Regions from separate parts of the Kocuria turfanensis genome, predicted to be linked through region 2. Evidence: riboswitches for the same ligand, from Rfam matches in the RefSeq annotation. Region 2 holds a riboswitch; each other region holds the start of a gene.

Region 1 (3,246 bases), 410 kb from region 2:
TACGCCGAGGGCTGGGAACTGCTCGAGGCCGCCGGTCACGTCCGCTCGGTACGGGAGACCTTCAACTCCTGGCGCGAGGGGTCGGTGATCAAGTCCTGGCTGCTGGACCTGGCGGTGAACGCGCTCAACGAGGACGAGCACCTGGACCGGCTCGCCGGCTACGCCGAGGACTCCGGCGAAGGCCGCTGGACGGTGGAGGCCGCTCTGGACCTCGCGGTCCCGGTGCCGGCCATCTCCAGCGCCCTCTTCGCCCGGTTCGCCTCCCGGCAGGACCAGGCCCCGGCGATGAAGATGATCGCGGCGATGCGCAACCAGTTCGGCGGCCACACGGTCCGCGACGTGGCCGCGGGCCCCGAGCACGTCGAGGCCGCACCCGGCGAGGAGCCGGCCCACCCCGCCGAGCAGTAGGTCCGACCGTCCCCGCCGCCAACGGCTCGGAAGCGGCCACCCTCACCCCTCTGCAAGGCCTGTGCGCCATGCCGATCCGCACGGTCACCACGGTCGGCACTGCTCCCGCCCGGTGCCGGCCTTGTCGAGGAACGCCTACGGGGCGAGGGGATCGCGGATCAACAGCCGGTGACCACGATCGAGGCAGCGGTGACGGCACCGCCCGGCGTCCCCAATCGGCCCCGGAATACTGATCGGCCCAGCCACGTGGCAGCCGGCAGCCCAGTGGATCCGCCGCTGACCATCCTGGCCTCACCAACGACAGCGAAGGACCCGCTTAATTACTCCCCTCGCAGCGGGCCATTGATCTACCGGTCCCATACATGGACCCGGATGAATTTGAAGATCTCGTGAAGAAAGCAGCTCTTCTCACCTGTTCGACACCCTTGGATATGAAGATTTCATGAAGGAAACAGTTCACTCCCCCAAGCAATGCTGGGCGGTTTCGTAAAAAAATCCGAGAACACCCTTGAGGGACGCTGAAGCTCCCCCGGGGGTTCACCTTCCCCCGCACCGGGCGCAGGCCGAAGGATTCCACGGGTAATGAGGGGCAGCGGATCCGAGCTCCCACCGCGCTCATCGGCGCGATACCGCAGGTCAGAGCCTCCCCGGGGCGGTCCCGATGAGTGGTGGCACGGGGAGGAAAGACAGCTAGCGGCGCCACCCCGCCGGAACGAATGTGCCCCAGGCGTGGTGGGCTACCGGCCGTTTTGCCGGCGACCGCGCGAGGCCGGCGCAAGCCTTTTCCCGGCACCACAGGGAATGTGACCTTTTCGTTATCTAGGCGCTAGTGTCCTCTGCGTGCCGTTGGCTGATCTCATCGGCTTCCCCGGGTGCTTCGCCGAATTCTGCCGGCAGCCGGGGTCCCCAATACAGAAATGACTTGGCAGAAGCGGGGGAACCATACCCGGTCCGCACCCGGACCTTGGGGTGAAGCCGCCGGAGCTGCAGGCTCGGCGGCCGGGTGCCTCCCACCCGAACCCGACAGCTCACCTCGTAGGCAAAAGGAGGACCCTCATTCATGGCTTTCTTCACGCGTAGCTCTGCCCGCCACCGCGCCCAGACCCCCTCGCACCTGGTGCGCACCACGACCCTGGCCGCCGCTGTCGGCGCGGCGGTGATCGGCTCCGTCGCCCCCGCTCAGGCCTATGCCGAAGCCCCCGCCACGTCCGGCACCGCATACTCGACCCCCGCGACCTCCCCGGCTCCGGCCGCTTCCCAGGCCCCCGTCACCGTGCAGGCGGCGAGCCTGCCGGCCGCTGGGGCGGCCACCTCGAGTCTGTCCCCCCAGTCCTCGGACATTTCCGAGATCTCCGCCACCTCCGCTGCGGCCGGCGGCATTGTCGGCACCGCGATGCAGGGCGTCGGTACCGGCTACGTCTGGGGCGGCACGGACTTCGGCGCCTGGGACTGCTCCGGTTTCACCCAGTGGGTCTACGCCCAGCAGGGCATCGACCTCCCCCGCACCAGCCAGCAGCAGTGGGCGGCCGGCACCCCGACCACTGACCCGCAGCCCGGCGACCTCGTCGTCCAGAACGGCGGGGCCCACATCGGGATCTACCTCGGTGGCGGCAAGATGATCTCCGCGCTGAACCCCACCCAGGGCACCTTCGTGCACAGCGTGAATGCCATGCCGACGGTCGGCTACGTCACTTTCCGCTGAGCCAACCCGCCGCCCGCCACGAATGCCGCCCGTGGCGGGCGGCGGGTGTGCCCCCACCTGATCAGCATCCAGGATCGGTCGGTCAGAACCTGAGATGCCTGCATCAGGCCACCGCCGGGGAACACCCCGATTCGGCCCCCTGATGGGCCCGCTCTTGAAGGTTCAGTGAAGATCTACCGCCCAGCCCTCCCAGCCCGGAGAAAGCAACCACGGCGGGGTTACCGTGGACGGATCGGCCCGCCTCGACCCGAGGCTGAGCAGAGCAAACACCACGATGTGCAGGCCCAGCACGGGCTGCTGCGAAGGAGAGGTTCGTCATGACGTCGACGATCAAGCACCTGGCCGCCGGGACGGCCCTGGCGCTGGCCCTCAGCGGTGCCGGGGCGACCGCGGCGGTCGCGTCCCCGACGCACCAGCCTGCCTCCGCCTCCGCACAGACGGGCGCTGAGCGGCACATGAACCACGACCGCCATTTCGCCGTGATGATGGTCCCCCACCACCAGGGTGCCACCGACATGGCCGAGCTGGCCCTGCAGAAGTCCGAGCGTCCCGAGATCCGTGACCTGGCGGAGAAGATCATCGAGGCCCAGACCGAGGAGATCCAGCAGCTGGAAGCAGCGGCCCAGCGGCTGGCCGCCGAGAACACCCCGGGACACCACCACCACCACGGCCACGGCCACGGCCACGGCCACCACCACGGCCACGGGCACCACGGCCACGGCCATGGCGGCCATGGTCAGAGCATGAATGCCGACATGCAGGGCGCCATGATGGGCGAAATGGACGGCATGGACGGCATGAGCCTGGAAGAGCTGGCGAAACTGTCCGGGGATGATTTCGACAAGGCCTTCCTCGAAGAGATGATCGCCCACCACCAGATGGCTCTCGAGATGGCCGAGATGGAGCTGCAGATGGGCACCGACCCAGAGCTGCGAGCCATGGCGGAGAAGATGATCGAGGACCAGCAGGCGGAGATCGAGCTCATGCAGGGCTGGTTGGAGGAGTGGTTCGCGGCCTGATCCAGGACCACGAACTGAGCCCCCACCGGCTGGAACGGGCCGACACCGGGACGTCATGATCCCCGTCGACCCGTTCCAGCCAGTCCAGTGCGGTGATCCCCGACGCGGCACCCGATG
Region 2 (3,246 bases):
ACCCGGGTTCGCTTTACGGCGGCGTCGAGGTCGGAGGGCTCGGCGCGGATGAGATCACGTCCTCGCGCAACGGTCTGCTTGCTCGTCTGCTCTCCGACGTCGAACTCCCGGGCCGGGGCGAGGTGGTCTGCGAGAACAGGGGGTCGGGCATTCCCCGGATCATGGCGACGCTGCGCGCTGCAGGCATGACCCCGCCCGAGTTCGAGGCCACGCTGAGCCACGTCAAGGTCACCGTTCCCCGGCATGCCCTTCTCGACACCGACACCGTGGAATGGATCGCCTCCCTTGGCGTCACCGGCCTCACCGATGCCCAGCACATGGCCCTGGCGATGCTCCACCACGGCACCGAGGTGTCCAACGAGCGGTTGCGCAGTTGGGGACTCGACAGCCGGGAAGCCACCGCGGCACTCACTGACCTCGTGGACAGGGGGCTTGCCGAGCGTTCTGGCGGGAGACGTTATGCCCGGTATCAGCTCTCACCGGACGTCGCGCTGTCTTCCCGAGTGGCCGGATCCGATGTCGACCCATCGAGCCCACTCGAAAGATCGGCGCCTCGACCCGGCGGGACGATCGTCCTGGACGAAGACTTGGAGTCCGTGTTGCGTGCTGTGGGTGCGGAGGGCCTGGATGCCACGCGACCGGTGGCCGCCCACCTGGGATGGACCTACAGCCGGACGCTGAGCCGGATCAACGAGCTCATCGGCCGTGGCATGCTCGAGGCTACGGCTCCTCCCACCAGTCGCAAGCGCCGGTACAGGGTCACGGCTGAAGGTGTCCGACGCCTCTCGGTGTCCTGAGGCGCCCCGTAACGAGACTCGGGTGTGCGGTTCCCGTCGGGACGGGAACCGCACACCCGAATCCTGCGTGGAGTGTCAGCGCACGCGGAGGTAGACGGGACCCGAGCCGACGTTGACGGTCTGGATGACCGTCTGGTTGCCGTTCCAGCCGCCGTGGACGGCCTTGCCGCCGCCGATGTACACGGCGATGTGGGCGAAGCCCATGCCCCCGTTGGCGTAGTAGACCAGGTCACCGGGCTGGGCCTGGGCGGCGGAGACCCGGTGGCCGAGGTTCAGGTAGGAGACCGGCCACCCGTGGTGGTGGATCCCGGCCGCGCGCAGGGACTTGGTGACCAGGGAGGTGCAGTCCTGGCCCACGCCGACCTGGTTCCTGGCCGCGGCGGCGATGGTCGCGGCCTTGCCCGACTGGGACTGGATGCTGACGAGCTGCTGGGGGGCTGCGGCCGGGGCGGCCTGGGCCGGGGCCACGCTGCCGAGCGCCATGGCACCGGCGGCGACCGCCAGGGTCGCCGTGCGTCCCAGCGGGAACGAGCGCTGGGCGCGGTGGCGGGGCGTGCGGGAGTGGAAGATGGGCATGAGTGATGTCCTCCCTTTTGCCTGCGAGGTGAGCTGTCGGATGCGGGTGGGAGACACCCGGTCGCAGGGTGGAGGCCCTGGCGACTTAACCCCTAGGTCCCGGGGGAGGGACCGTTCGTGGTTCCCCCGCTTCTGCCGAGCGATGTGTTCAGGGGGCCCCGGGCACCGGCAGAATTCGGCGATGTGCATGGGGGTACCGATCAGTGGGGGGATCGGCACGGAGAGAACACTAATCGAAAAGTAACGAGAAAGTCTCGTTTTGATCACGGGCGTGTCTCGGAATCTGTTGCGATTTGGCTGTGGGCACCTGCGCCCACGGCTGGCTCGCCCGGCGAGGGGTGGCGGCGGAGATCCCCAGGAGGCTCATCTCGAGACGAAGGTGGTCTTGACCTGCGGCTCTGCCCAGCTCATGCCGACGGGTAGGTACGTTCCTGTCCTGGGGCGGGAGGTCCCTCGGCGACACCCATGTCATGGCGCAAGAATTCGCGGGAAAAGCTTCCCGAAGTTGAGCCCCCGATAGTGGTGTAGCGCGGTGGTCCTGCTCGTCGTTCCGGACGAGGGCGCGGCCACCGTGAGATCTTTCGAGTTCACCTCTCACAGCACCCTCGAAAGGACATCATCACGATGACCGCTCCTCACATTGTCGACCCTGTCGGCCTGCTCGGCGAAGCCCTGTCCGAAGCGTCCCCGGATCTGATGCGGTCCCTGCTGCAGACGGTGATCAACGCGCTGCTCTCCGCCGACGCCGAGGCGGTGGTCGGCGCCGAATGGGGCCGACCCGCTCCCGAGCGGGTGACCCAGCGCAACGGCTACCGGCACCGCGACCTCGACACCCGCATCGGCACTATCGACGTCGCCGTCCCGAAGCTGCGCACCGGCACCTACTTCCCCGACTGGTTGCTCCAGCGGCGCAAACGGGCCGAGTCCGCCCTCATCACGGTCGTGGCCGACTGCTACCTGGCCGGGGTCTCGACCCGCCGGATGGACAAGCTGGTGAAGACCCTGGGGATCAACAGCCTGTCGAAGTCCCAGGTCTCCCGGATGGCCGGTGATCTCGACGAGCACGTGGAGTCCTTCCGCCACCGGCCCCTGGACGAGGCCGGTCCTTTCACGTTCGTGGCCGCCGACGCGCTGACCATGAAGGTCCGCGAAGGCGGGCGCGTAGTGAACGCGGTCGTGCTGCTGGCCACCGGGGTCAACGGCGACGGCCACCGCGAGGTCCTGGGCATGCGGGTGGCCACGGCCGAGACCGGGGCGGCCTGGAACGAGTTCTTCGCCGACCTCGTGGCCCGCGGCCTGGGCGGGGTCCGCCTGGTCACCTCCGACGCCCACGCCGGGCTCAAGGACGCGATCGCCGCGAATCTGCCCGGGGCCACCTGGCAGCGGTGCCGCACCCACTACGCGGCCAATCTCATGTCGATCTGCCCGAAGAGCATGTGGCCGGCCGTGAAGGCGATGCTGCATTCGGCCTACGACCAGCCCGACGCCACCGCCGTGCACGCCCAGTTCGACCGCCTCATCGACTACGTCGCCGAGAAGCTCCCGGCGGTGGCCGAGCATCTGGGGCAGGCCCGGGAGGACATCCTCGCCTTCACGAGCTTCCCCAAGGACGTCTGGGCCCAGATCTGGTCCAACAACCCCGCCGAACGGCTGAACAAGGAGATCCGGCGGCGGACCGACGCAGTCGGGATCTTCCCCAACCGAGCAGCCATCGTCCGCCTCGTCGGCGCCGTGCTGGCCGAACAGACCGACGAGTGGGCCGAAGGCCGCCGCTACCTCGGCCTGGAGGTACTCACCCGATGCCGGCTCACCACCGTCGACGTCACCGGAAGCGAGGTGAATCCCGACCCCCTGACCGCACTGACAGCCTGAT
Region 3 (3,246 bases), on a different contig from region 2:
GAAATGGCTCGACTTCTCTCTGTGGGCCGGCGCCGCCGCGGCGGTCTCCGTGGACCTGGCCGACTGGCAGATGGACCGCAACGACCACCCCCTCGGGTAGGAGGCGGTCATTTCGCAAGGGCATGGCAGGCGTCGCCACGGCGAGGCGGATATCTTGTTGGCGTCTCGAGCGGCCGATGCCGTTGCCCGCTCGCCCCGCCGGTTGGAGGCCCCCTGTGAAGCGCACCAGCACCGCCCTCGTCCTGGGGTGCGCCCTGGTCCTGCCCGGATATACCGGCAGTATCGAGGAAGCAGCAGACGAAGCATCCTCCGGATTTCCCGTTGCCGCAAACGGAATCAACGTCTTGGAGGCGGCCGTGTCGATGCCGTCTGAACACTGACCCCCGGGCGTGCCCCTAAGGCCATGCAGTCGAATCACCTGCCGGCGAACACATCGATTCCTGTCCTGCCCTTGAGCGTGCCCGTTCTTCCTCTACACGCTGAAGGCATGAAGATTCGATGAAGAAATGTGCTTCGTTCGGATGGCGGATGGCGGATTACGGCAGATATGAGTGCGCGCTGAATTTATCCTCCCGATATTCTCCGAAGCCACCGCCCGAGAGCCTCGATCGCTTTTCTTACCCTACGCGCGTAAACCGCCCACCGCAGCCACCGGCGGTCTCCCAGTGCTGACAGGCCGCCGCAGGCGTGCCGAGGGTGTGCATCTTCGGGCCCACCAGGGACTCTCCCCGGCCACGCCCCCGCTAACGGTGAACACCCTGACGTTCCCGCTCGAAACGAAGCTCCGCTGGGTCGGGAACACGGTGCTGAGCACCCTCGGCAACCAAGGCGACCACCCGATCAGCGGCCGTGACCAAAACGTGACATTAGGGGGTGGGCCCTGTATCGTCCTCCGCGTGCCGAGAGCTGATCTTCTTGGCGCCCCCGTGGCACATCGCCGAGTTCTGCCGGTGCCCGGGGTTCCTGAAGAGAAATCGCTTGGCAGAAGCGGGGGAACCATTACCGGTCCCGGTGTACCGGGGCCTTGGGGTTAAGCCGTGCAGAGCGCGTGCGTTCTGCGGCCGGGTGTCTCCCACCCGCATCCGACAGCTCACCTCGTAGGCAAAGGGAGGAATCCACCCATGTCGCTTTTCACGCAGAACACTGCCCGCCACCGCGCCGAGACCTCCTCGCGCGCCGTGCGCACCACCACCGTCGTCGCCGCCGCCGGCGCAGCACTGGTGGGCTCCATCGCTCCGGCCCAGGCCTACGCCGAGATCCCCGCCGCCTCCGGGTCCTCCTATGCGGCTCCGGCCTCGGCGATGGCCGATCTGGCCTCCTACACCTACCAGGCCCCGGTCGCCGCGCAGCCCGCCGCCCCCGCCGACCAGGCCCCGGCCCCGCAGCAGAGCGCCGCCACCTCGAGCGTGAGCCCGCAGTCCACCGCCACCACCGAACTCGCCCCGGCCGCCGGCGGCATCGTGGGCACGGCCATGCAGGGTGTGGGCACCGGCTACGTCTGGGGCGGGACCTCCTTCGGGGCCTGGGACTGCTCCGGATTCACCGGCTGGGTCTACGCCCAGAACGGCATCGACATCCCCCGCACCAGCTCCCAGCAGATCGCCGCGGCCACCCCGACCGCCACCCCGCAGCCCGGTGACCTGGTGTCCCAGAACGGTGGCAACCACATCGGCATCTACATCGGTGGCGGCAAGATGGTCTCTGCGTTGAACCCGACCCAGGGCACCTTCGTCCACTCCGTCAACGCCATGCCCGTCGACGGGTACTACACCTACCGCTGAGCCGGACTCGCTGCTGCGGTGCCCCACATGGTCACCGCAGCAGATCCCCGGACCGCTCTCACCCGGGGCCGGACCGCCTCTACCTCACGCGCACCTGCTGCGCCCTTCACCTGCTGCGGGAGTGCTCCTCTCCGAAAGCACCCCCGTCGGACATCGGTCGTTTCGGTGACACCGTCCGGGATCAGGCCTGCACTGGGGCGGTGAGTGATGCGCTGGGCGCGGCCTGAACCAGTTTCCGCGGCTAACCGGCCGACCACTTGAGTCCGGCGCCCGCGTCTCCACCGTCCAGACCCAGACCGATGTCCTCGTCGACTGCTCCCCGGGGGCGCCCACATCGGGGTCCATCCCGGCGGCGGCGAGGCCGTGCACGGCGGCCGGAACGGCCACCAGGCGGTCCTCGACAGCGTCAACGTCGGCTCCGGGCCGGTCCAGGTTTGCCTACGCTGAGCCGGTTCAGGCATCACATACTCCGGGTGCGTCCTCTTTGAACGACCAGCAAGGAGTGCGCACCCGGTCCTCACATCCCGCCCCAGGCCTGGATCTTCTGCGTCGTCGCCGTTAGCCACCGAGGACGCGCCTCTCCTGCGCTCGAGGATGCACACTCGCCGACATGTCCAGGAGTGGATGGTGGACGATCTTCCGAAGAAGGCCTTGCAGGAAAGGCTCAGCGCAGTGAGCTACTGTCCTGCCCGTTCATGAGGAGCAAGACCCTTTTTGGGCCTTTCAAGGAGGACGCATGGCTGGCGGTACGGACCCGGAGCGGGCGCGGCAGCAACGTGCTGCGCTGCTGGATCAGCACTGGGCGGCCGATGCCCGGGCCACCCGCAGGCGGCGGCTCCTGGCGGGCGCGGGCGCGGTGACGGCTGTCGCGGCGGTCGGGGCCCTGGTGACGGTGGCGGTGATCAACGATCCCCCGCCCCAGGCGCGGGAGGACATCGAGATCGCCGGGCTGCAGACCTACGAGGGCCTCGGCAACTCCCACGTGGAGACCGCGGTGGACTACGAGCAGTCCCCCCCGGTGGGCGGGGACCACGCCAGTGACTGGCTCAACTGCGGGGTCTACACCGAGCCGGTGCCCGAGGAGAACGCCGTGCACGCCTTGGAGCACGGGGCCGTGTGGGCCGCCTACGACCCCTCCGCCCTGTCCGAGGACCAGGTGGCTGAGTTACGCCAGGCCGTCCCGGACACCTACGTGGTGCTCTCCCCCTACGAGGACCTGGGCGCCCCCATCATGATCTCGGCGTGGGGGGCTCAGGTCGCCCTGGACTCCCCGGAAGATGAGCGCCTGGAGCAGTTCGTGACCAAGTACTGGCAGTCCCCCGACGCCCCGGAGCCCGGGGCATCCTGCACCGGCGGCATCGATGCCCCCAGCCGGGTCGCATGAGCACCAGCACCACCGGCGCCGCCTCCAGGAGCTCGGCAGGGCACCGGGGACGGTGGGTCCTGCTGGTGCTGGCGGCCGTGC
Region 4 (3,246 bases), on a different contig from region 2:
CGTAGTAGACGAGGTCGCCGGGCTGGGCCTGGCCGGCGGAGACCTGTGCGCCGAGCGTGAAGTATTCAGCCGGCCACCCGCGGAAGTTGATCCCGGCGGCCCGCAGGGCGTTGCTCACCGCTGCGGTGCAGTCCTGTCCGACGCCGAGCTGTCCCATGGCCGCGGAGGCGATGGTCGCGCCCTTGCCGGAGGACGAGCTCTGCGGGGTGACCGTGCGCTCGGCGGCCGGAGCGGCCTGCACGGCCGGTTTTGGGGCGGGAGCGGCGGCGGGCCTCGGGGCCGCCTGCACAGTCGGCTTCGGGGCGGGGGACGCCACCGGGGCGGGTGCGGTGACAGGCTTCGGGGCCGCCTGCACAGTCGGCTTCGGGGCGGGGGACGCCACCGGGGCGGGTGCGGTGACAGGCTTCGGGGCCGCCTGCACAGTCGGCTTCGGGGCGGGGGACGCCACCGGGGCGGGTGCGGTGACAGGCTTCGGGACCGCCTGGACGACTGGCTCCTGGACGACTGGATCCTGGGCGACTGGCTCCGGGGCGGGTGCGACGGCCGGGGCGGCCACGGCCTTCGGTGCCGGAGCGGCCACGGCGGGTGCCGCGACGACCGGGGCATCGACTTTTTGCTCCGCCTTTTTCTCGGCTGTGGTCACGTGGGCGACCGGCTCGAGGGACACGGTGGGCGCTGCGGTGGGGGTGGCGGCGGCGACGGCCGACAGCGGGGCGTCAGTGGAGGCTTCCGGGGCCGGGGTTGCCTGCACGGAGACGGTGGTGGCCAGGGCCAGGCCGGAGAAGGCCGCGACGGCGGCCACGGTGCGGGCCTTGCCGGTGAGGAGGGAGCCGATGCCGTTGGAGGAGGTCAGGTCACGAGTCATGAGGAGTTCAGCAGGCTTTCTGGAGGGCCGGGCGGATCTGACGGAACGGTGTGGTGACAGCACGGATTACCCCGGTCAGGGGTGCAAGGTGTCACGGTGTCCGGCGGAGCGGGCCCCGGATCGGGAGCACCGCCCACGGCGGGTGAGTGGAGGAAGGTGTGGTGTCCGCAGTGGACGAAAAACTCACTCGAGAGGCGGGGACTCTCTTGTGCAACCGGGGCGAGGACCGGGGCCCTCCGCGACGATTCCGGTCGTTGCGGAGGGCGGGCCGGGTCAGCGGTAGGTGTAGTAGCCGTCCACCGGCATGGCGTTGACGGGGTGGACGAAGGTGCCCTGGGTGGGGTTCAGGGCGGAGATCATCTTGCCGCCGCCGATGTAGATGCCGATGTGGGCCCCGCCGTTCTGGGAGACGAGGTCCCCGGGCTGCGGGGTGGCCGTGGGGGTGGCCGCGGCGATCTGCTGGAAGCTGGTGCGGGGAATCTCGATGCCGTTCTGGGCGTAGGCCCACTTCGTGAACCCGGAGCAGTCCCAGGCGCCGAAGGCGGTCCCGCCCCAGACGTAGCCGGTGCCGGCGCCCTGCATCGCGGTGCCCACGATCCCGGAGGCGCCGGTGATCTCGGTGATGTCCGCCGACTGGGTGGACACCGTCGCGGCCGAAGCGTTCTGCTCAGGAGCGGCCGGGGCCTGGGTGGAGGCGGTGGAGACGGCCTGCGGGGCAACGACGGCCTGGGGGGCCGTCGAGGAGTAGGTCGTCAGAGCGGACGCGGGGGCCGAGTAGGCGGTGGCGGTGTCGGCGGGGACCTCGGCGTAGGCCTGGGCCGGGGCGATGGAGCCGATGAGCGCCGCGCCGGCGGCAGCGGCGATCGTGGTGGTACGCACCAGGTGCGAGGTGGTCTCGGCGCGGTGGCGGGCAGTGCGGCGCTTAAAAATAGTCATGGGTGTGTTCCTCCCTTTGCCTACGAGGTGAGCTGTCGGATGCGGGTGGGAGACACCCGGCCGCCCCGGACGCAGACGTCCTGGGCGGCTTAACCCCTAGGTCCCGGATCACCGGGACCGAAAATGGTTCCCCCGCTTCTGCCAAGCGATTTCTCTTCAGGAACCCCGGGCACCGGCAGAATTCGGCGATGTGCACGAGGGTGCCGACCGGATCAGTCAGCGGCACGCAGTGGACAGTAGCCCATCCATAACGAAAGTGTCACGTTTAGATCACGGCCCAGATTCTTCCTCCGGTCGGGACTGAGAAGTCGGGGTCCCGGCTCCTGATGGCCACATCCTGGAAGACGAGCTTCGTCGCTCAGCTGGGCTCATGACGCGAGCCTTGGCAAGTCTGGGACCGGTATGACTAGGCAAAATGGCATCGTGAAGCGCTTTTCGCTGGACACATCTAGCGGCGACAAGGGGCTGGGGGCCGCGCGTGTCTCCCAGCTTTTCTGGAGGCAGTACCAAGGGTTTTTCGAGGGTGCTTACATCTTGGGGAGATCTCGGGGCGCCTTTTCGGAGCGTGAGGCGGGATTTCTTCACGAGATCTCCATATTCGACCGGCTTCACCGCGGTGAAGGCCAGCCGATGGGGTGCCGCTGCGCGTCACTGGGGCGTTTATCTTCATCAAATCTTCAAGTTTTTGGGGCGCGTCACACAGAAAAGGCAGTTTACTGTCGATGGCATGGCGGGCTGGTTCCGGCCGGTTCGTCTCCTGGAGAAAACCGACGAAGGAGCAAGCCATGACCCACCACGTGAGCGCGATGCTGGAGACCTACCCGAAGGACCTCGGCGGGGTGGACAAAGAGAAGCTGGCCGCCTGTATCGAAGCCTGTTTCGAGTGCGCCCAGACCTGCACCGCCTGCGCGGATGCTTGCCTGTCCGAGGACATGGTTGCCGAGCTGACCAAGTGCATCCGCACCAACCTCGACTGCGCGGACCTGTGCGAGGCCACCGGACGGGTGCTCTCGCGGCACACCGGCTACGACGCGAACATCACCTTGGACGCGATCAAGGCCTGCCAGATGGCGTGCAAGGCGTGTGCGGATGAGTGCGAGCAGCACGCGTCCATGCACGAGCACTGCCGGATCTGTGCTGAGGCCTGCCGTCGCTGCGAGGCCGCCTGCGCCGAACTGGTCGCCTCCCTGGGCTGAGTCCCGACCCCCACTGACCCATCACCCGGGCGGCGGGGGCGGTGCGAACGTCCGTGACCGACAGGGATCGGCGTCACGGGCCAGATCTCCTCTGGTGAGGGGACCGCCGCCATGACGCACCCGCCGCCTGGGTGGTGCCCCAGTACCTGAGGGCCCGTGGAGAAGGGCTTCCACGGGAACTGGGCCTTTTCTGGAGGCCACACGCTGACCGACGGATACCGGTGACCGGTCTCCGTCGGTGAAAGAGGA

What was found. Region 2 has a riboswitch for cyclic di-AMP ahead of AYX06_RS20510 (NlpC/P60 family protein). Riboswitches for the same ligand answer to the same signal wherever they lie in the genome.
Region 1: linked by a shared signal. The riboswitch ahead of AYX06_RS09650 (C40 family peptidase) and the one ahead of AYX06_RS20510 (NlpC/P60 family protein) in region 2 are both predicted to bind cyclic di-AMP.
Region 3: linked by a shared signal. The riboswitch ahead of AYX06_RS18420 (C40 family peptidase) and the one ahead of AYX06_RS20510 (NlpC/P60 family protein) in region 2 are both predicted to bind cyclic di-AMP.
Region 4: linked by a shared signal. The riboswitch ahead of AYX06_RS20300 (C40 family peptidase) and the one ahead of AYX06_RS20510 (NlpC/P60 family protein) in region 2 are both predicted to bind cyclic di-AMP.

What each region holds. Positions count from the first base shown of each region.
Region 1 is NZ_CP014480.1:2,080,895-2,084,140, forward strand. It holds gene gnd (phosphogluconate dehydrogenase (NAD(+)-dependent, decarboxylating)) at 1-408, shown strand, start outside; cyclic di-AMP (ydaO/yuaA leader) riboswitch at 1,294-1,462, shown strand; gene AYX06_RS09650 (C40 family peptidase) at 1,469-2,110, shown strand; gene AYX06_RS09655 (DUF305 domain-containing protein) at 2,428-3,129, shown strand.
Region 2 is NZ_CP014480.1:2,486,594-2,489,839, forward strand. It holds gene AYX06_RS11520 (ATP-binding protein) at 1-797, shown strand, start outside; gene AYX06_RS20510 (NlpC/P60 family protein) at 873-1,373, opposite strand; cyclic di-AMP (ydaO/yuaA leader) riboswitch at 1,379-1,564, opposite strand; gene AYX06_RS11530 (IS256 family transposase) at 1,998-3,245, shown strand.
Region 3 is NZ_CP014482.1:117,712-120,957, forward strand. It holds gene AYX06_RS20805 (hypothetical protein) at 1-100, shown strand, start outside; gene AYX06_RS20025 (hypothetical protein) at 216-380, shown strand; cyclic di-AMP (ydaO/yuaA leader) riboswitch at 961-1,116, shown strand; gene AYX06_RS18420 (C40 family peptidase) at 1,122-1,781, shown strand; gene AYX06_RS18425 (DUF3105 domain-containing protein) at 2,518-3,165, shown strand; gene AYX06_RS18430 (DUF305 domain-containing protein) at 3,162-3,246, shown strand, end outside.
Region 4 is NZ_CP014481.1:77,903-81,148, reverse strand. It holds gene AYX06_RS17430 (C40 family peptidase) at 1-865, opposite strand, end outside; gene AYX06_RS20300 (C40 family peptidase) at 1,139-1,801, opposite strand; cyclic di-AMP (ydaO/yuaA leader) riboswitch at 1,807-1,999, opposite strand; gene AYX06_RS17420 (four-helix bundle copper-binding protein) at 2,587-2,997, shown strand.